DNA from 4 places in the Vibrio iocasae genome. Region 3 is predicted to be linked to each of the others. Evidence: predicted binding sites of a transcription regulator. Region 3 holds the regulator's gene; each other region holds the start of a gene.
What was found. The regulator PurR, encoded in region 3, represses purine synthesis genes. The targets are predictions, from matches to a motif close to TNANGNAAACGTTTNCNTNA.
Positions count from the first base shown of each region.

Region 1 (4,986 bases), 1.8 Mb from region 3:
TTTCTCACCATCGGCTTTATTGCCAAAGACACCTGTACAGTCAAAAACAATATCAACGTTCAAATCGCGCCACGGTAATAACTCAATATCCGCCAGATGAAGGATGCGTACCGAGTCAAAGCTGTTATCGTCGTTATGGATAAACAGGTGTTCCTGATCGTTGGTTACTTTCTTACCAAAACGACCATGGCTAGTATCGTACTGAAGAAGATGCGCCATCGCATCCGGCTGAGCCAGTTCATTAACTGCAACAACCTGGATCTGCTCTCGCTTTCCACTTTCATATAACGCACGAAGAACATTACGACCTATACGACCAAACCCGTTAATAGCGACTCTAAGCATTTTATTTATTATCTCTTTTGTATTCAGGATAAGGATATTACTTTAATTAGAACTAAAGAGGAAAACACTTTGATATAGGTGGTTGTGATGGAACAAACATTCAAGGGCATGGATGCCCTTGTTTAAGCGCTCAGGGATGACTTGCAGCGGTTTGTGGAATCATTTCCACCTATATCTTTACGATGCATAAGAAAAAGCCGGGCATTTATAGCCCGGCTCTGATAGTAGTGATTGCTTAGTTCAATTAAGCAAGTAGCTCTTTCGCTGTCTCAATTGCATTTTCAACAGTGAAGCCAAACATCTTGAATAGCTCACCTGCTGGTGCAGATTCACCGAAGGTTGTCATACCGATAATGCGACCGTCGAAACCTACGTACTTGTACCAGTAATCAGCAATACCTGCTTCGATAGCAACACGAGCTGTCACATCAGAAGGCAGTACAGATTCACGGTACTCAGCGTCTTGCGCATCAAATACGTCCGTTGCAGGCATAGATACGACGCGTACCTTCTTACCTTCAGCCGTTAGTACTGCTGCTGCCTCTACTGCTAGCTCAACTTCTGAACCTGTTGCGATGAAGATAAGCTCTGGCTTGCCATCACAATCTTTCAGGATGTAAGCACCTTTCGCAATGTTCGCTACCTGCTCTGCATCACGCTCTTGCTGTGCAAGGTTCTGACGAGAGAAAATAAGAGAAGTCGGGCCATCTTTACGCTCGATAGCGTATTTCCAGGCAACTGCTGATTCAACCTGGTCACATGGACGCCATGTACTCATATTTGGCGTCACACGTAGAGAAGCCATTTGCTCAACAGGCTGGTGCGTAGGACCATCTTCACCCAGACCGATAGAGTCGTGCGTGTAAACCTGAATGTTCTGAACTTTCATTAGCGCAGCCATACGCATTGCGTTACGAGCGTATTCCATAAACATTAGGAAGGTTGCACCGTAAGGAACAAAGCCACCGTGAAGCGCGATACCGTTCATGATAGCCGTCATACCGAACTCACGTACACCGTAGTGGATGTAGTTACCAGAGAAGTCTTCACGAGTCAGCGACTTAGAACCAGACCACATAGTCAGGTTAGAAGGTGCAAGGTCAGCAGAACCACCCATGAACTCTGGTAGCATAGCACCGAACGCTTCTAGAGCGTTCTGAGAGGCTTTACGTGATGCGATGTTTGCAGGGTTTGCCTGAAGGTCAGCGATGATGGCTGATGTCTTCTCTTCCCACTCAGCAGGTAGTTCACCGTTTACACGACGCTTGAATTCAGCTGCCAGCTCAGGGTAAGCGGCTGCGTATGCTTCAAACTTCGCATTCCAGTCTGCTTCTTTCGCTGCGCCTGCTTCTTTTGCATCCCACTGCGCTGCAATATCAGCAGGGATTTCAAATGGACCATGTTCCCAACCCAGGAATTCACGAGCAGCTGCGATTTCTTCGTGACCCAGTGGTGCACCGTGACAGTCGTGAGAGCCAGACTTGTTAGGAGAACCAAAACCGATGATAGTTTTAGTACAGATAAGTGTTGGACGAGGGTCTGCTTTCGCTCTGATGATTGCCGCGTCGATTGCTGCTGCATCGTGACCATCAACGTCAGCGATAACATGCCAGCCGTAAGCTTCGAAACGCTTAGGCGTGTCGTCTGCAAACCAGCCTTCAACGTGACCATCGATAGAGATGCCGTTGTCATCCCAAAATGCGATTAGCTTGCCAAGACCCAGTGTACCCGCCAGAGAACATGCTTCGTGAGAAACACCTTCCATCAGACAGCCGTCACCCATAAATGCATAGGTGTAGTGGTCAACGATGTCGTGACCTTCTTTGTTGAACTGCTCTGCAAGAGCACGCTCTGCCATCGCCATACCGACTGCGTTAGTAATACCCTGACCCAGCGGACCGGTTGTTGTTTCGATACCTGGTGCATAGCCGTACTCTGGGTGGCCCGGAGTTTTCGAGTGAAGTTGACGGAAGTTCTTCAGGTCATCGATAGACAGCTCGTAACCAGTCAGGTGAAGCAGAGAGTATATCAGCATTGAGCCGTGGCCGTTTGAAAGGATAAAGCGGTCGCGGTCAGCCCACTCTGGGTTTTGTGGGTTATGGTTCATGTGGCCACGCCAAAGTACTTCGGCGATATCAGCCATACCCATAGGTGCACCTGGGTGACCTGAGTTAGCTTGTTGAACACCATCCATGCTTAGTGCACGGATTGCATTGGCTAGTTCTTTTTGAGACGGCATGTCTGCTCCTGAATAGATAAGCGAATTCGTATAAAGGGTATAAATAACGATAAAATTCGTGTTATTCGTAATTACTAAATTTTATCCGGTAATTTAGCGCGCCTATTCTCTCAAAGCCCCCTTTTGACTGCAATCGTTTTCCCCATAGAAAATACGTTACTTTCGAGCTGAAACCCTATTTTTCATATGGATTTTCAACACATAAATGTGGCCCCAATACACAAATTTTTCTTGTAATTATGTAATCTGAAACTAAAATAGACGTCCAGATGTCGAAACACCCAAACGTATGGTGTTTCCATAAACTATTATTTAGAGGGTGCTAGTTGCATCCTTTTTCACTCTTAATTGGAGCTGACTATCATGGCTAAGCACCTATTTACTTCTGAATCTGTATCAGAAGGCCATCCGGATAAAATCGCGGATCAGATCTCTGACGCAGTACTAGATGCAATCCTTGAGCAAGATCCTAAAGCTCGTGTTGCATGTGAAACTTACGTTAAAACCGGCATGGTTATGGTTGGTGGTGAAGTCACTACCTCTGCATGGGTTGATATCGAAGAACTCACTCGTGAAACTGTTCGTGAAATCGGTTATGTACACTCTGACATGGGTTTCGATGCGGACTCTTGTGCAGTACTGAACACCATTGGTAAGCAGTCTCCTGACATCAACCAGGGTGTTGATAAAGCAGACCCTAAAGAGCAAGGCGCTGGTGACCAGGGCATCATGTTCGGTTACGCAACAAACGAAACTGACGTACTAATGCCTGCACCAATTACATACTCTCACCTACTTGTGCAAAAGCAGGCTGAAGTACGTAAAGGTGGTCTTGACTGGCTACGTCCTGATGCAAAATCTCAGGTAACTTTCCAGTACGACCAGGGTAAGATTGTCGGTATCGATGCCGTTGTTCTTTCAACTCAGCACTGCGATTCAATCTCTACTCCAGACCTGCGTGAAGCAGTAATGGAAGAGATCATTAAGCCCGTTCTTCCTTCTGAGTGGCTAAACAAAGAGACTAAGTACTTCATCAACCCAACCGGTCGTTTTGTAATCGGTGGCCCAATGGGTGACTGTGGTCTGACTGGTCGTAAGATCATCGTTGACACTTACGGTGGTGCAGCTCGTCACGGTGGTGGTGCTTTCTCTGGTAAAGATCCATCAAAAGTTGACCGCTCTGCAGCATACGCAGCACGTTATGTAGCGAAGAACGTAGTAGCTGCTGGTCTTGCTGACCGCTGTGAAATTCAGCTTTCTTACGCGATTGGTGTTGCTGATCCAACTTCAATCATGGTTGAAACTTTCGGTACTGAAAAAGTATCTCACGACATCATCATCGAAGCGGTACGTCAGTTCTTCGATCTTCGCCCATACGGTCTGCAAGAGATGCTGAACCTGCTTCAGCCTATCTACAAGAAGACAGCTGCTTATGGTCACTTTGGCCGTGAAGAGTTCCCATGGGAAGCAACAGACAAAGCAGCTCTGATTCGTGAGTTCGCAGGTCTAAAATAAGCAAATAGATTTTCTTAGCTTAAAGACAGATAATCGGGGTGCATTCTGCACCCCGTTTTTTATAGGACAACATAATAATGACAAAAGCGAAGATTGGTATTGTTACCGTTAGCGACCGTGCAAGCGCTGGTGTTTACGAAGATATTTCTGGCAAAGCCATTATCGAGACACTAAACGACTATCTTGTATCTGAATGGGAGCCTGTATATGAGGTTATTCCTGATGAGCAAGACGTTATTGAAGCAACTCTAATTAAGATGGCTGACGAGGAAAACTGCAGCCTGATCGTAACGACTGGTGGTACTGGTCCAGCGAAACGCGATGTAACTCCGGAAGCCACTGAAGCGGTATGTGATCGCATGATGCCAGGGTTTGGTGAACTGATGCGTGCAGAGTCCTTGAAATTTGTTCCAACAGCCATTCTTTCTCGTCAAACCGCTGGGTTGCGAGAAGATAGCTTAATTGTAAACCTTCCAGGTAAACCAAAGTCTATCCGCGAATGTTTGGATGCAGTATTCCCTGCGATCCCATACTGCATAGACCTTATGGAAGGCCCATACCTTGAGTGCAATGAAGAAGTGATCAAGCCTTTCCGTCCTAAGAAAAAGTAAACGGAACATGACTGAATTTCCTTCAGCTTTTGAAGAAGATATTCAAAAAAAAGCAGCCTGGTGCATTCACCGGGCTGAAATCGCTTTTCAACGGGCTTTCTCTCAACCAGAGATAAGCTTCAAGCTTCGCGGCAAGGCGGCTGGAAAGGCTTATTTGCAAACAAACCAAGTTCGTCTAAACCCTGTCTTGTTTCAGGAAAACTATCAGGCATTTATCGATGAAGTCATTCCACATGAGATAGCCCACCTAGTCACTTATCAGATTTTTGGCAAAGT
Region 1 covers NZ_CP145311.1:431,249-436,234, reverse strand. Annotated here, with positions in the region: gene epd (erythrose-4-phosphate dehydrogenase) at 1-345, opposite strand, end outside; gene tkt (transketolase) at 590-2,584, opposite strand; gene metK (methionine adenosyltransferase) at 2,948-4,099, shown strand; gene mog (molybdopterin adenylyltransferase) at 4,177-4,710, shown strand; gene SNR28_RS11575 (SprT family zinc-dependent metalloprotease) at 4,718-4,986, shown strand, end outside.
Region 1: a site for PurR is predicted at 2,710-2,729, ahead of metK (methionine adenosyltransferase). Genes of this name have one in related genera too.

Region 2 (4,986 bases), 560 kb from region 3:
TTTGGTAATTTCGATCTTAGAGACAAAAGTGAAAGACCAGGTCGAAACCCTAAAACCGGTGAAGACATTCCAATTACTGCACGACGCGTTGTAACATTCCGTCCCGGGCAAAAATTAAAAGCTCGTGTAGAGAATATCAAACTTGATTAATGATAAAAAAGACCACTGTATTTAGTGGTCTTTTAGTCATTTTTGCTTGTTGTCGGTTTTCGACTCGCTAGGCAGCTCTTATTTCAGTTGTGATGTAAGGCTGCCAAGCATCCTGGTAAAGTTCTAGTGATTGACGTCGAAGAGATGTTATACGGTGTATCTCGTACTCCGTTAGCATTCTGCTCTCGCTGACTGCCAATCTTTCTATTCCTTGTATTGCTTCATACAGATCATGTTCTGGACCGCTTTTTACTTCTGCTATTGATCTCAAATGCAGTTGAACTTCTGCAATATGTTTACTTTCTGGTAGCTCAATCAATACGTTTAGATCCCGATATCCTGACGGTGCTGGGGTTTTGAAGCGATTCTTTACTTTTACGATGTTTGTCTCTCGTGCCAATGTTTCGTATGCCGATACCAGACCTTCGATGTCGTCAGCTACGAGAGTCGCCCGTGCAAGATCAGTGATTTGGTTTGCCTGACCATTCAGCTCAGTGTTGACTTTAATTTTAGCTCTCTCTTTGGATTTTACGCCTGCAAACTCAGGGGTAGTGTTTGTTAGCATTGCTGTTGTTTTACAGATGTTCTCTAGCTCAGCTTGGGCAGATTCCGCTTGTGCATATAAAGCGTCAAAATCATTGATTGGTTGAATTGTGTGGAAGGATACAGGTTCTATACCATACAAGCCGCTTAGGCTATGTTTAAACAGTTTTGGGCTGATTTGATTTGCACTTTCTTTGGGTTTTTCCTGCTTCTTGGAAACGTCCTGCTGAACAGCTGCAAACGCGGGCGCTTTACTCAAAATGAGCAGCGATAGGGTAAGCGTACGTAAAAGTTGACTCATCAACACTCCTGACTTATCTATGTCCCTGGTAAAACTGTATTTTCAAAAGAAACCAGATTTTATAGATGATGTCGTCAGCGGATTGCTTTCGCTTACAGGAATATATCTTAGGGCATTTTTTCTTTTTCCAATGGATCTTTGCATTAATTTACATTGTATGAGACTTCCATCACATATATTAACTCTTGAATGTTTAACAAAATTGATACAAATTACCCGTTGGTTTTCAAAGAACAAGTAGATGTATGCGAGATAGAGAGTTTTGGCATAGTAAATGGGCCTCAAATAAAATCGGTTTTCACCTGGAAGATGTTAATCCACTGCTGATTAAGTTCTGGGAGAAAGTGAATGCAGACAGAGAATCGAGAGTGTTTGTACCTTTATGCGGTAAAACCGAAGATTTAGTCTGGCTGGCGAATCTGCATGATAATGTGCAGGGCGTAGAGCTAAGTGAAATTGCTGTAAGAGCATTTTTCTCGGAGCACTTTTACACTCCGCTCGTAACTCAGTTACCGGGTAGTCACGAGCTGTATCAGTTTGATGAGCTGAACATTTATACGGGGGATTTTTTTACCGCACCTGTTGAACCTTATGATGTGGTTTACGACCGAGCAGCATTGGTTGCACTACCGGAAGACATGAGGCACGAGTATGTAGAGAGGGTTAAATCATTTCTCACAAAAGGAGGACGAATCCTTCTTATTACTCTTGATTACATACAGAGTGAAATGGCAGGGCCTCCGTTTAGTGTCTCTGAAGCAGAGGTTCGAACACTTTTTAGCGATTGTACGATAACGAGGGTATTCAGAGATGAAGCCGATTCCGAGCATCCTAAAATTACTAAGAAAGGACTTAGCCGGTTTGCTGAAGAAGTGTGGCTGATCGAAGGGTTTTAGCTTTGCATAAATAGGGAAGCTGAGCTTCCCTAGGTTCATTGACAAAATCCGCCATCCCACTAGCCTTGTGATTGCGAAGGCGGGGACCTACTTGGACATTTGCGTTTTGATTAAATATCGCTTAGTAGATGATCTTAATCTTAGCCGCAGCTTCAACTGCAACATCGACCGCTTTTTCAGTCGACTTTCTTCGAGTCAGGACAACACCAAGGCGACGTCTGCCATCAATATCTGGTTTACCGAAAAGACGTAACTGAGTTTTTGACGCTGAAAGCACATCTTCTAAACCTTCATAGCGAATATTGTCCGATGTTCCTTCTCCTAAAATGACAGCAGATGCGGACGGACCATATTCGACGATCTTATTAATTGGCAACCCCACGAATGCTCGAACGTGCAGCGCAAATTCAGACAGTTCCTGTGACATCATTGTGACCATACCAGTATCGTGCGGGCGAGGGGACACTTCACTAAATATGACCTTATCGCCTTTTACGAATAGCTCTACACCAAACAATCCGTAACCACCCAGTGCATTAACAACGGTCTCAGATACGTACTGAGCTGCTTTAAGCGCGATTTCAGACATTGCTTGTGGCTGCCAGGACTCGCGGTAATCACCATCTTCTTGTCTATGACCAATAGGTGCGCAGAAATGCACGCCATCAACAGCGCGTACAGTCAGTAAAGTTATTTCGTAGTCAAAATCGACAAAGCCTTCAACGATAACGCGTCCCGCACCGGCACGACCGCCTTCTTGTGCGTAGCTCCATGCTGATTCAATATCAGATTCTTGCTTGATGATGCTTTGTCCTTTACCCGATGAACTCATCACTGGCTTAACGACGCATGGCATGCCGACAGTCTCAACGGCTTTATTGAACTCTTCAAAAGTGTCAGCGAACCGGTAAGGTGAGGTTTCTATTGAAAGATCTTCTGCTGCGAGTCGACGGATACCTTCACGGTTCATGGTCAACTTGGTCGCATTGGCAGTAGGGACAACATTGACGCCTTGCTCTTCAAGCTCGATCAGTGTATCAGTGGCAATTGCCTCTATTTCGGGAACAATATAGTCAGGTTTTTCTGCTGCAACGACTTTTTTCAGTGCTTCTCCGTCTAGCATATCAATCACGTAACTTTTATGCGCGACTTGCATCGCAGGAGCATCTGCGTATCGGTCACATGCGATAACTTCCAGACCTAGTCGCTGACATTCAATAGCGACTTCTTTACCAAGTTCACCAGAACCTAGCAGTAACACTCGAGTTGCGTTTTCACGGGTAGCAGTCCCAAACATCTTGTTTCCTTTATCCAGCAATGATTTTTAGCGGATCATACTGAAATTAAATTAAGACGCAATCGTTTGCTGTGTAAATCTGAGAAATAAAAAAGCCTTATCGAAATAAGGCTTTAATGGGATATGTTGCTATATGTATTTAGACTGAAACATAGCTAACAGGAATGTCAGGATTGATTACATCCAGCGTTGCCTGGATATAGGCTAAGTGACTGATCTTTCCGGTAGAGACTTCTGCAACAGCAGCGTTCTTAATTTCATCAAAGCTGTGACCTGACATGAGTACCTGCATAAAGGCAACTTGCAATGGTGGCAGGCTAGGGTTGAATGCTGCGTTTTCAGCATAAGCACCCATAACAACGGTTCCATCGTTAAGCTCAAGAGCAACACCACTATGGTTCTCTGTGTAAGGAGAGTGGCTCATGTTCAGCGCTTCTACGGCTTTTTGCAGAAGAGAATCATCTTCCGGGGACTCATGGGATAGTCTGTTTCCATCCATCAGTCTCTCTTTTATCTGAAGATCGCTTGGTCCAAAAGATTCTGGAAGGTATTCCTGAAGCGATTTTTCATCTCTCTGAGGTAGCTGAATCATCAACTCATTGGCTGTTGTTAGCTCATTCATAAACTGACGGCAGTGTCCGCAAGGGCTGTAGTTAACCGTCACATCTTTCAGGCCTTTTTCGCCCTTCATCCATGCGTGGCTGACAGCACATTGCTCTGCGTGGACGGTTTGACCAAGCTGAGCGCCTTCGAACTCCATGTTGGCACCAAAGTATAGTCGACCAGACAGGCCTCTTGCGATTGCACCAACAAAAAACTCGGAAATAGGCGCGTAAGAGAATGCCGCTGCGAGAGGAAGTAAGGTTACTCTAAGCTCATCATCTGGCAATCCTGTGATCTGCAAAAGTTCGTCAAACTGTTCAGAAGAGATAGTCGCGTCAAAATCATCAGATGCCACAATTTGCTTTAGGTACTGAGCAATTTTTGGTGGCATCTCATTCAGCACTTGTTCTAGTCGAGAGTTCATCAATGACTCCTTTGGTTATCGTTATGTGTCATTTTAGAACAAATTTGCATTAATGCTGTGACAAAGGTCTCAGTAAAAAATGTAATGAGTTTTCATTTTTCATTAATTGAGTGACGTCACGCTTTTTGAGTGTGTATGCCTTAACCATTGACGATAATGTGCAGCCACTCGACAAAAACGTAGAACATTGGTGCGAGAAAAGAGGTAATTACACCGCAAAGAACCAATGCCAATGAGCTAAACGCACCTTCTTTGGGATTTTTCTCAATACTTGTTGCAGTTCCTAGTGCATGAGCAACCGTTCCCATGGTTAAGCCTTTTGCAATAGGGTGAGTGATACCGATTAAGTTATAGATTGGATAGGCGAAGATTGCACCAAATACACCCACGATTAGAACCATGATTGCTGCTATTGCTGGTTCTCCACCCAAATGGCTAGAAACTTCCATGGCAATTGGTGTGGTAACGGACTTGCCTAGGATACTGGCGATCAAAGGGATATCTGTGTTGAGTAGTACAGCAATCACTGATGCAGTAAACATGGAAAGAACACTTCCTACACCGCAAGCAAGAAAGATGATTTTCCAGTTTGCCCTGATTTCGCGAGCTTGTTCATACAAGGGGTACGCAAGAGCAACAACCGCAGGTTGCAACAAATACATCAGAACTTCATTTTCAGCATAGTACGTTTGATAAGTCGTCTCTGTTAACAGCAACAGTGGGATGACTATAGCCAAACTAATCAGTAGCGGATTTGCTAATGGGTGTTTGA
Region 2 covers NZ_CP145311.1:1,618,098-1,623,083, forward strand. Annotated here, with positions in the region: gene ihfA (integration host factor subunit alpha) at 1-150, shown strand, start outside; gene SNR28_RS17220 (RelA/SpoT domain-containing protein) at 218-994, opposite strand; gene SNR28_RS17225 (thiopurine S-methyltransferase) at 1,240-1,890, shown strand; gene purT (formate-dependent phosphoribosylglycinamide formyltransferase) at 2,012-3,187, opposite strand; gene cdd (cytidine deaminase) at 3,327-4,214, opposite strand; gene SNR28_RS17240 (LrgB family protein) at 4,355-4,986, opposite strand, start outside.
Region 2: a site for PurR is predicted at 3,242-3,261, ahead of purT (formate-dependent phosphoribosylglycinamide formyltransferase). Genes of this name have one in related genera too.

Region 3 (4,986 bases):
TTTTGTTCATATTAAAATATCCGATAGTCATGTAGTTACAGTATAAGACAGGCTCAGTAAGAAAATAATTTCACACTTCACAAAGAATTTTAAATACAAAAAAACCGCTATGAGATTCAAAGCGGTTTTTAATTGAAATATCTTGATAAAGCTTAGTCGAGTCGTTTTATTAACTCTTCGCGTCGTTCCTTCGATATCACCGACCAGTGAGTGCCGTTTAGTGCGCCTTCGAGAGCCCACAGCAGTTCCAGGCTAACTCCGGAGTTGGTCTCTTTAATCGCTTTGTAAGCGCCTACAGAACCTGCTTGCTTCAGGTCTGAAACAGAAGCGATACCTGCTTTCTTAAGCATGCGTTCTGTACCAAGCCTAAGGTTAGGTAGATCTTTAAGGCGAGTCGGTTTCTCTTCTGCCTGAACCGCTTTTTCTTCTTTAGCTAGCTCTAGAGCGTGTTTTGCGAGAGTAAGAATATCGTCCGTGTTTTCCCAAATGTTGTCAGGTAGTGCGAAGTACTTGGTAACCACAGGGAACCCACGTTTTTTATAAACGTAAGGTTCATAACCGGATGATTTAAACTCTTCGATAGTGGAGTCGCTAGAACGAATATGAAGAGAGTCATTAACGACGAGAGCAAACATTGCTTCGTCTACGAAAATGCCAAACCCACCGAACATAGACCGAGATTTGACTTGGCCAAATTGCTCGAAAAGTTTCAATGAGTCTTTTAGTACTGGTTTATCCATTGCGTCTGTCTCGGGTTAAAAATTGCTTCAACCAATTTGATACCGAGAAATTAGCAAATCTGTGTGATCTGTTGTCAGAAACTCGTAAAGTATCTGCTCTACGTTGCTAATTTGCCTTCGGCAGCCCCGCTGCCATTCTGAGTATAGAAATATCAATACGATACCTCTTCAGATTAAGGCCGGTGGCTTTGCGTCCCATTCTTTCGAATGGTTTGCCCTGGTCGTGACGTTATAAATATAGGCGTGATTTGGATAAAGATCACGGATTAAATTATCCGGTGTGATATTGGTTCCAAATCTTATGCCGTATGATATACAAATGATTGTGTACTACTAACCACTCAATAGTAGTTAGTAGCCGCAAGCTTTAATAGTTTATCAGACTAGTTTAGCTCTTTAACGCTCTTACGTGAGATGATTTCCGGGTGCATCTCAAAAACGCGACGTTCGTGCTCTTTGTTTTTGATTCTTTCCAGCAGAATTTCGAACGCTGTTTTACCAACACGTCGTTTTGGCTGGTGAACAGTGGTCAATGGTGGCGAGAAATAAGCTGCTAGGTCAATATTGTCATATCCAATAACAGAGATGTCTTCAGGGATTCGCATTCCTTTCTCCTGTAGACGGCTCATCAGGCCTAGAGCCATGATGTCATTGAAGCAGAATACAGCTGTTGGTTTTTCATCGAGCTCAAGAATTCTATCCGCAGCTTCAACGGCCATGTCACACTCAAAGTTACCTTCAAGAATATTCTCTTGATTGAACTCGATATCGAACTCTTGTAGTGCGCGTTTGTAGCCTTCGATACGTTCAATACAAAGTGTTTTGTCCAGGTGTCCTGACAGGCAGAAGATTTTTTCGTGCCCACGTTCAAGTAAGTATTTGGTCGCCAGATACCCACCTTCTTCAGAGTTATCAATGATTTTATCTGACTGATTTTCCCAATCACCCCAGTCCATGATCACTTTAGGGATGTCAGTATGGCTCTCCAGCATTTCCTGTAGCTCAGTTGTCAAATCAGAGCAAAGTACAAAGATGCCGTCTACACGCTTTTCTGCAAGGAATCGAACGTAGTCTCGTTGCTTTTCATAGATACCGCCTGTGTTACACAGGATGAGTGTGTAACCCTGCCTGTAACAGTAACTCTCGAAGCCGTCGATGACTTCTGCCAGAAACGGGTTTGTTGACTGTGTCACCAACATACCTACTGTTCGGGTTGTATTGCATTTCAGACTTCGGGCCACAGCACTTGGGGCGTAATTTAACTCTTTTACCGCCTCCATTACTCTTTCTTGAGTAGCTTCAGCAACAAAGCGAGTCTTATTAATAACATGAGATACTGTTGTGGTTGAAACACCGGCTAAGCGTGCGACATCTTTAATAGTGGCCATATATTTGTCCTATCTGAACTGCTGTTTTTTCTTCTACTATAAATAAGTTTATCAGCAGTTTCTCTGTTTGTGATAAAACACAAAAAACCGCTTGAAAAAGCGGTTTACAGAAATATTCATAATTTTATCGATTGCGGCCTGATTTTAGACGTAAATGCAAACAGAAACAACGCCCTTATATAGGGCGTTGTCACAAATATTATTATTTACTCACCAGCAAGGTAAGAGCAATCTAGCTGACAGAAGTCTACAAGAAGAGCCGCGATACCTGCATAGAAACCGAAATCATCATGTTGAACGCACTTATCTTTAAATTGAGGGAACCAACTTAGCATATATTTTTCGATAAATGCTTTCTGGTCCAATAAGGCCTCTTCAATATGCTCAAGTTTTTCTAACTCGTTAGAGCGAATAATCATGTTGCCCAGGAAATCCAGCTCTAGCGCTATATGATCGGCTGGTTCATTCAAGCCTTCTTTGATGGCGATGCCTTTTTCTTCCATCAGAGCAGCCATTTCCTGAGCCGGTTTATCATTAAGTAATCCTGACTCTCCAATATACATAGAAGCATAGGGCAGTGCGGCATTTTTATCTGATGTTAAAAACAGCTCGCAGAAATCCGCAGCCAATTCTAGCTGGGCATCTTCACGTGTTTGTAGTCGGTTTAAAGCATCGACAACTTTATCAATCGATTCTTTAAGTGCTTCGTTTTCACCTAGCCCGGTCAGAAAAGATCGGATTTCGGTAGATTGGTAAGCTTCGAGTTCTTGTTCTGTCAGCTCTTTAGCGAACAGGCTTGAAAGCCACCAGTAAATTTCAGCGCGCTTTTCGTTAAATGCTTTTGTTTCTTCCATTGCAGGGTTCCTGAGACATAGTTATTTCCTATAAGTGTAAACAAAAAATATTAATAAAACTAACTATTGAAATGAAAAAAAATGACAGTTTATTAAGGAAAATTAACCGCAAGTCAGAGAGTTGCGTTGGGTCAATAAATTCCGAACTTTTGGGCAGAATTCCTATTATTCGCTAGAATTATGAAAAGTTATGAATAAAATACGGTCGGCATATTGATAAAATTGTTGATCGAAATTTTCGGCAGAGTGAAGTGGTAGACATGAGTAGTCACGTATTAGTAGTTGAAGATGATGTTGTTACACGAAGCAAGCTGGTTGGGTATTTTCAGAGTGAAGGATATTCAGTAAGCGAAGCGGAGAGTGGCGAGCAGATGAGAGAGATTCTAGCTGAAGAGAATATTGATCTGGTGATGTTAGACATTAATTTACCAGGTGAAGACGGCTTGATGTTAACTCGTGAACTACGCAGCCAATCAGATATCGGAATTATTTTAGTCACAGGCAGAACAGACAGCATAGATAAAATTGTTGGTCTGGAAATGGGGGCGGATGATTACGTTACAAAACCATTTGAACTCAGAGAATTGCTGGTTCGTGTCAAAAACTTATTGTGGCGTATTTCTCTTGTACGTACAGGCGGTGGAAATAACGATTCTGATGAAGATGATGGAAATGTTATCTATTTCGGTGACTGGACGTTTGATATTCAGAGAAGAGCACTAACTCGTGATGGTGAGCCGGTTAAATTGACGAAAGCCGAATATGAGCTGCTTGTGGCTCTTTCTTCTTATCCGAATACAGTATTAAGTCGTGAAAGAATCATCAACATGATAAGTCACAGAGTTGACGCTCCAAACGACCGAACAATTGATGTTCTTATTCGACGTATGCGAGCGAAAATGGAATATGATCCAAAGAACCCTCAAATATTTGTCACTGTGCATGGTGAAGGCTATATGTTCGCAGGTGACTAATATTTTCGGAAAGCAGTTCAAAATAGAAAATCATTCAAAATAATAAGGCCGGCTAATTATGCCGGCCTTATTAGTTTGTATACACTTGCGATTTACTCGGTTTTTCCAAAACTTTGTAATTCTAGCTCTTCAGTGGAGATTAGGTTATCGCGAATATCCTGCCAGATTAATCCGAGTTTTTCATGCCAGTATCTTTCGCTCTGCTCAAGGTATCTGGCGCTAGGTGTGTATTTTGTCCAGGCTTGCTTGATTTCCTTTTGAGCGAGATAGTTGGTCGGTGCAGGTATTGGATTCAAGCCAGCAGCGTGAAACTCTGATAATGCACGAGTCATATGGCTAGCAGAGGTCACTACGACCAAATTGTTTTGCTTGACGAAGGCGGCGGCTTGTCTTGCTTCTTCCCAGGTATCTTTCGCGGTTTCCAGCAACACGATATCGGTTTTAGAAACACCCAGTGCAAGCGCCACTCTTGCCAGCATTTTCGCATGGCTCATTTCTGCTCCGGCCGCATAACCAGAGAGAATTAGCTTAGCTCCGGGATACATTCTTTGAATACGAATCCCTTCGGTCAGGCGCATCAGAGCAGTACGGCTGAGCTCTGAGGTTGGTGGTATTTCATGATCAACAACGTGTCCGCTGCCGAGTACCATAACGTAATCCACCGACTTTTCTTGTGGAAGATAACCTATGTACTCTCTTTCCATGGGCAGCAGTAGCTGGGTTGAAACAGGCTGGAAAGAGACTAGAAAAATACCGGTTAAAGATAAAAATACAAACAACACCCCGAAACGGTGGCGGGTCGAAAACATAATCAGTGCAAGGCCAACAAATCCGATAATTAGCAAGGCGGGTAGGGGCATCGCAAGAGACGATAGTACTTTTTTCAGCTCAAACATTATCCAATAGTCCGAAAAATCATCACTTAACTGTAAAAATACAGCATAACGCTTTATTCCTGATATTCCTATGACAGAATAAGCGGCACGATAGAACATGATAACCCAGATAGCCGTGACAGAAGATCGTAATT
Region 3 covers NZ_CP145311.1:2,182,818-2,187,803, reverse strand. Annotated here, with positions in the region: gene SNR28_RS19660 (TVP38/TMEM64 family protein) at 1-10, opposite strand, end outside; gene SNR28_RS19655 (TfoX/Sxy family DNA transformation protein) at 153-740, opposite strand; cyclic di-GMP riboswitch class I at 857-967, opposite strand; gene purR (HTH-type transcriptional repressor PurR) at 1,124-2,128, opposite strand; gene torD (molecular chaperone TorD) at 2,335-2,982, opposite strand; gene torR (two-component system response regulator TorR) at 3,243-3,956, shown strand; gene elyC (envelope biogenesis factor ElyC) at 4,049-4,951, opposite strand; gene cmoM (tRNA uridine 5-oxyacetic acid(34) methyltransferase CmoM) at 4,968-4,986, shown strand, end outside.

Region 4 (4,986 bases), 1.0 Mb from region 3:
CTTAAACCAATTTGGTTAGAGATCTACTGCAGAAAAGTCGTTATAAACGACTAATGTTGAACAAGCGAAAGGGAAGCGAACACTTCACCCAACCCTACAGTAGCGCTCCATAGTTAACAACATATACTATGGCAGTGATGCACTTATTCAATACATCCCCAGCAAACTGCCTTGATGAGCAAGTCCACTTCGGCAATAACCCCTTTCTCTTCTGTTCATTGGTATCACCCCAACAGAAGTTACTGATAATTATTGCGCCTCTACCTCAGCATCCCCCCTCAAACTGTCTGTTTTTAGTTCAATTAGGAGATAAACTGAATTAGGTATGGGAAATTCTACTGATTCTATTGTTATTTGCAAGATTAAATTCGATCTGGCACGCAATGAAGAACAAGGATTCGCAGGTGTCACTCATTCGAGTGAGTTCTCAAATTCGCGTTATTGATTCGACCTAATTATTCAAATTACACGGTATTCATCGAGTTAAATAAAAAAATATAAATTATTGTTAAGCTAGTTTTTGTAACATAACAACACTTTCGACTATTTTTATTCGAGACTCTATATTATAATTTCTTTGAATAGCACTGAATTTAATTGTTAATATTTTAACGCGCTGTTATTATTGCTGCGTTTAATAAGAACTAGATGGGATAAATCATGTCAGAACTTACCAAAACTCTGCTCAATATTCGTAGCCTTCGCGCATACGCTCGCGAATTAACTTTAGAGCAGTTAGAAGAAGCCTTAGATAAACTAACGACTGTTGTTGACGAGCGTCGCTCAGCAGCAGAAGAAGAAAAAGCAGCTCTTGCTGAACGTGAAGCAAAACTATCTGAATATGCACAGATGATTGCTCAGGACGGAATTGATGTTGAAGATTTAATAGCAGCTCTTTCTGGTGAAACTAAAACTAAAACCCGTAAAAAACGCGAGCCTCGTCCTGCAAAATATAAATATGTAGATGTAACTGGTGAGGAAAAAACTTGGACTGGTCAGGGTCGTACACCTTCTGCTATCCAGAGCCAACTTGACCAGGGTAAATCAATGGATGATTTCCTAATCTAATATATTTAAGCTCTTTATAAAAACTTGAGCCCCATAATGGGGCTCTTTTTTTTATATGTTAACAGTTATTAATATATTTAATGATAAGGTTAAATTATCTTTCCCAGTATGCTTCTTCCAGACTATCTTCTTTTTCTGGTAAGCCTCTGGAAAGTCTAGGAGAATGCTGGACCAGAACTTCGTAACTCGCTCTGTTTGCGTACTTACAAACCTGGGAGAATGAGGAATAAGTTAAGTACGGATATTGGTGTTTACTTGAGTTAGGGACATTCTCTTTATGATATTTATTCGCAGACATGTCGTGCAATAAAGCAGACAGCGCAGCATCCCCTGCGCCATTAGTATTTTTAATTTTCTCTGGTCCACCCATATATGGAGCAATATGTGAATAAACCTTAATTGGGTTTTCACATAACGATTTAGATGCTGGGCGGCTAAATTCAAACTGGTTAAATTCGGCGATGGCTCCGGGTAATAGAGGTAAAGATGTCGTGCGCTTCGCTTTCTCCTCTGTATAACCAGCCATAAACAAGCCAACCGGACCTGAAGTACACAAAACTAAATCTACCCACTCTAAGGCTTTGTCAGACGCAAGAAGCGGGTCTTCTTCACCTGTTAATGCATGAGCCTCATCTTCATTCATGGCAACAACGCTTACGTGATCTCTCAGGAAGTCTTGCCAATATTTAGGGTCGTCTTGTATAACGAATTTCGTACCAAGTGTTAATACTACCGGGACATCGTTCGCCTTTGCGTATTCAATGGCTTTCATTGTCGCCTCAGGCATTGGATCGCCCTCTTTGCAACGAACAAGGTATGCTGTTAATACCAGCGCTGATGCATTTTTAAATATGCTTTCAGGAATGCTTTCGGGTACCAGTTGATTCATTTGACCTTCACTGATCGCGAAAGTACGCTCACCATCATCACTGATTAACGCAAAGCAGCGCCCTATCGCCCCATCAACACCTTGAAGATGATTCAAATCCATACGACTAGAGGTATTACACAGATAACGATAGCCATAACTGCCGATCTCTATGTCTTTACTCATTACACCAAGTAGTGTCGAACGATCGTCCGCTAATACTGAGTAGTTGTGTAGCGTGTTCCCTATTGTGCCACCAGCAAACTCATCAGTAATGAGGTCGTTTTCCTTAAGTTCTTGATATAGTTTTTCTGCTGTCTCATCGTCAATAACCAGAGAATGTCCTTTGCTTAAAGCAAACTTCTCAATAAATTCTTGTGAAACTCTCGCTTCAATATCAACAAGCGTCTGATCGATACCAATCACATGGGTACGTTTCATAGTTTTCGTTGAAGCTTGACTGATCAATGGATCACGAGCGTGGACAGGGAAATAATGTTTGGACTTGCGTTGGCCTGGAAATTTCATGGGAACGTTCTACAGAGTAATGAGTAAAACGTTAATTTTAGCTTGGCTTGATAGTGACAGCAATAAGAGAGGCAATAGCAAACGGTTGCTTGAAATGAAAGCGCCCCATCTTTGAGATAAGGCGCATATAGATGATTAGTCTTGGTCAATCATCCATTTTTTAAATTCTTTGCGTTCTGCTTTGGATGCTTTTAGATACCATGCTTTAAGCTGGTTTATGTTTAATGTTGATGAGACATTAGTCTTGTTACCTTGTGATTTCTGAGAGGCAACTGCTGTCGAGCCTGCTAAGGTAGCCGTACCTGCAATATTTGCTTCATCACCAAAATAGATATTGTTTTGGTTGTTGTACTCAATGACCAACTCATCAAGATCGCGATATGGTAACAACCCTTCTCTTTTATTGACTTTTTCATAGGTAAACGGGATTTCTTTGCCACCAGACATCAACTTCATATCAGGTATACCTTCAAAATGTCTTTTTGCACTTTCGTACTCGTACATTTTAGGAGCAACTATTTCGACGTCTTTACCTGTTGCTTCAAACATCATCATAAATGGTGCAGAATCAAAAACGCTTCTCTCTTTACCACTACCCAGAGTAGCACTTGCTCGAAGAACTATCTGATTAAAGCCATCAGGTAAGGCAACTGGTGAAGTAGACGAATCCACCTCCGTTTCATTCAAATAAAGCAATCTAATGTTCTTGCCCGGTATAAGTTCCGCAGCAAACAAAGAGCTAGAAAATAGCACTCCCAGAGTTGCAATAAATACTGATTTCATAAATTTCCTTTAATAGCTTATATCAGGTAGTAGAATTATCTTTCCAAAAAATCAAAAAGCCACCTTTTCAGGTGGCTTTTGTGAATTTAAAATAAGTTTATTAACTTAAATTAGAATTCAACTTTAACACCAGCAGCGTAACCTAGTTCTACGTCTGCTGCGCCATCATCTTCTTCACCGATTTCAGCGTATAGCTTAGTACCAGGTGCTAGTTTGTAGTCAACGTTTACAAAGTACTTAGTAACGTCTTTTGTAGCGCTGTTAGCAGGATCTGTGTCAGAGTAACCTGCTGCTACAGATACTTTGCTGTTGATTGCGTATTCAGCACCAAGAGCCCAAGTTTTACCACCATCAGTAGCTAGCTTACCATTAGCGTCGTAGTAACCAGCTTCAAGAGTAAGAGCGTCAACACCGCTGTAGATAACTTCGAATGCTAGGATATCGTCGTCAGTACGTGCAACGTCACCGTAGTATACTAGAGCGTCGATGTCAGCAAAACGAACACCTACACGCATGTCAGTCATTTCTGCACCAGAACCGTGCTGGTTGTCACGGTAAGCGATACCACCGTAGTACGCGCCTTTGTCTAGAGTGTACTTGATTACTTCGTCAGCACAGAAAGCAGCAGAAGAATCAAAAACTTTGTTTAGACCGAACTGGTAGTCAGCACCAATACCTAGATCATCACCTAGAGTACAAGTATCACCAACTTTAAGAGTACCCATGCTCTTAGAGTAAAGTGCGAAGTAAACATCACCCATGCTCACTGTAGAAGAATCAGAAGTGTTTACGCCGTCAGAGTTTTTAGAGTCACCCTGGAATTCCCAGTAAGCACCACCAGAAATGTCTTCGTTTATAGCGTAACGTACGTCAAAACCAAGGTCTGCATCCTGGATTTCCTGCTTAGGAGAAGCGTCTTTAGCATCGTTCTTCTTGTAAACTACTTCCATGTCGCCTTTCATATCAACAGTAACGCCGTCAGCTGTATAGATGTTGATACTTGCGTTTGCTGCGCCTGCTGCAACTAGTACAGATAGAGCGATTAGAGTCTTTTTCATAATAATCCACTGCCTTTTCTTAAGATTGGGAGGTCCTTGCCCGGTTCCCTTTTTAGTTTTTGATGACAACGTTTTACCTCTTTGTGCAAAATCGTTATCGCCATTAAATTGCGGAGTTAGATTGCAAAAGATTGAGCCGCATGTCAAACGGATAAATTTTTATAAACAAAAAAATAAAAAACCATAAAATACATACACTTAAATAATACAGCTCTTGATAAATGTGATCTCTATAATAAAACATTCATCAAATTTAAATAAAAAACACATCACTTTTTGCAGAATAATAACCCATTTATTTCAGTTATCAGACAAATAAGCAGCATATAATATCGTTTATATTTTTTTACATAGTATTTAAGGTATGTTTGAGCATGTATTTATGATAGTTCCGTAAGGTTCAGTATTTTTTTGTGACACTCATCAATTTTTGATTAAAAACAAAATCGCTTTGGCTATAAAACACTCAGTAGATGCAACAAATAGTCAAGGAAAATAGCTTGTTAAAGTAATAGATAGCGTAACAATTCATTCACCAAACGTATGCGCAGCATAGGTTCCATTCGCTATTTATCCATAGAGCGGGCTCACACTCTTATGCTATGATTCGCGCCCACCTAAACCAGTGATAACGTGTGCAGCCAAACCGATGATTAACCCAAATGTTCAAAAATCAATAAA
Region 4 covers NZ_CP145311.1:1,165,648-1,170,633, reverse strand. Annotated here, with positions in the region: lysine riboswitch at 93-271, opposite strand; gene SNR28_RS15095 (H-NS family nucleoid-associated regulatory protein) at 661-1,068, shown strand; gene SNR28_RS15090 (inosine/guanosine kinase) at 1,163-2,464, opposite strand; gene SNR28_RS15085 (DUF2057 family protein) at 2,600-3,247, opposite strand; gene SNR28_RS15080 (porin) at 3,358-4,305, opposite strand; gene dinG (ATP-dependent DNA helicase DinG) at 4,955-4,986, shown strand, end outside.
Region 4: a site for PurR is predicted at 2,538-2,557, ahead of SNR28_RS15090 (inosine/guanosine kinase). Genes of this name have one in related genera too.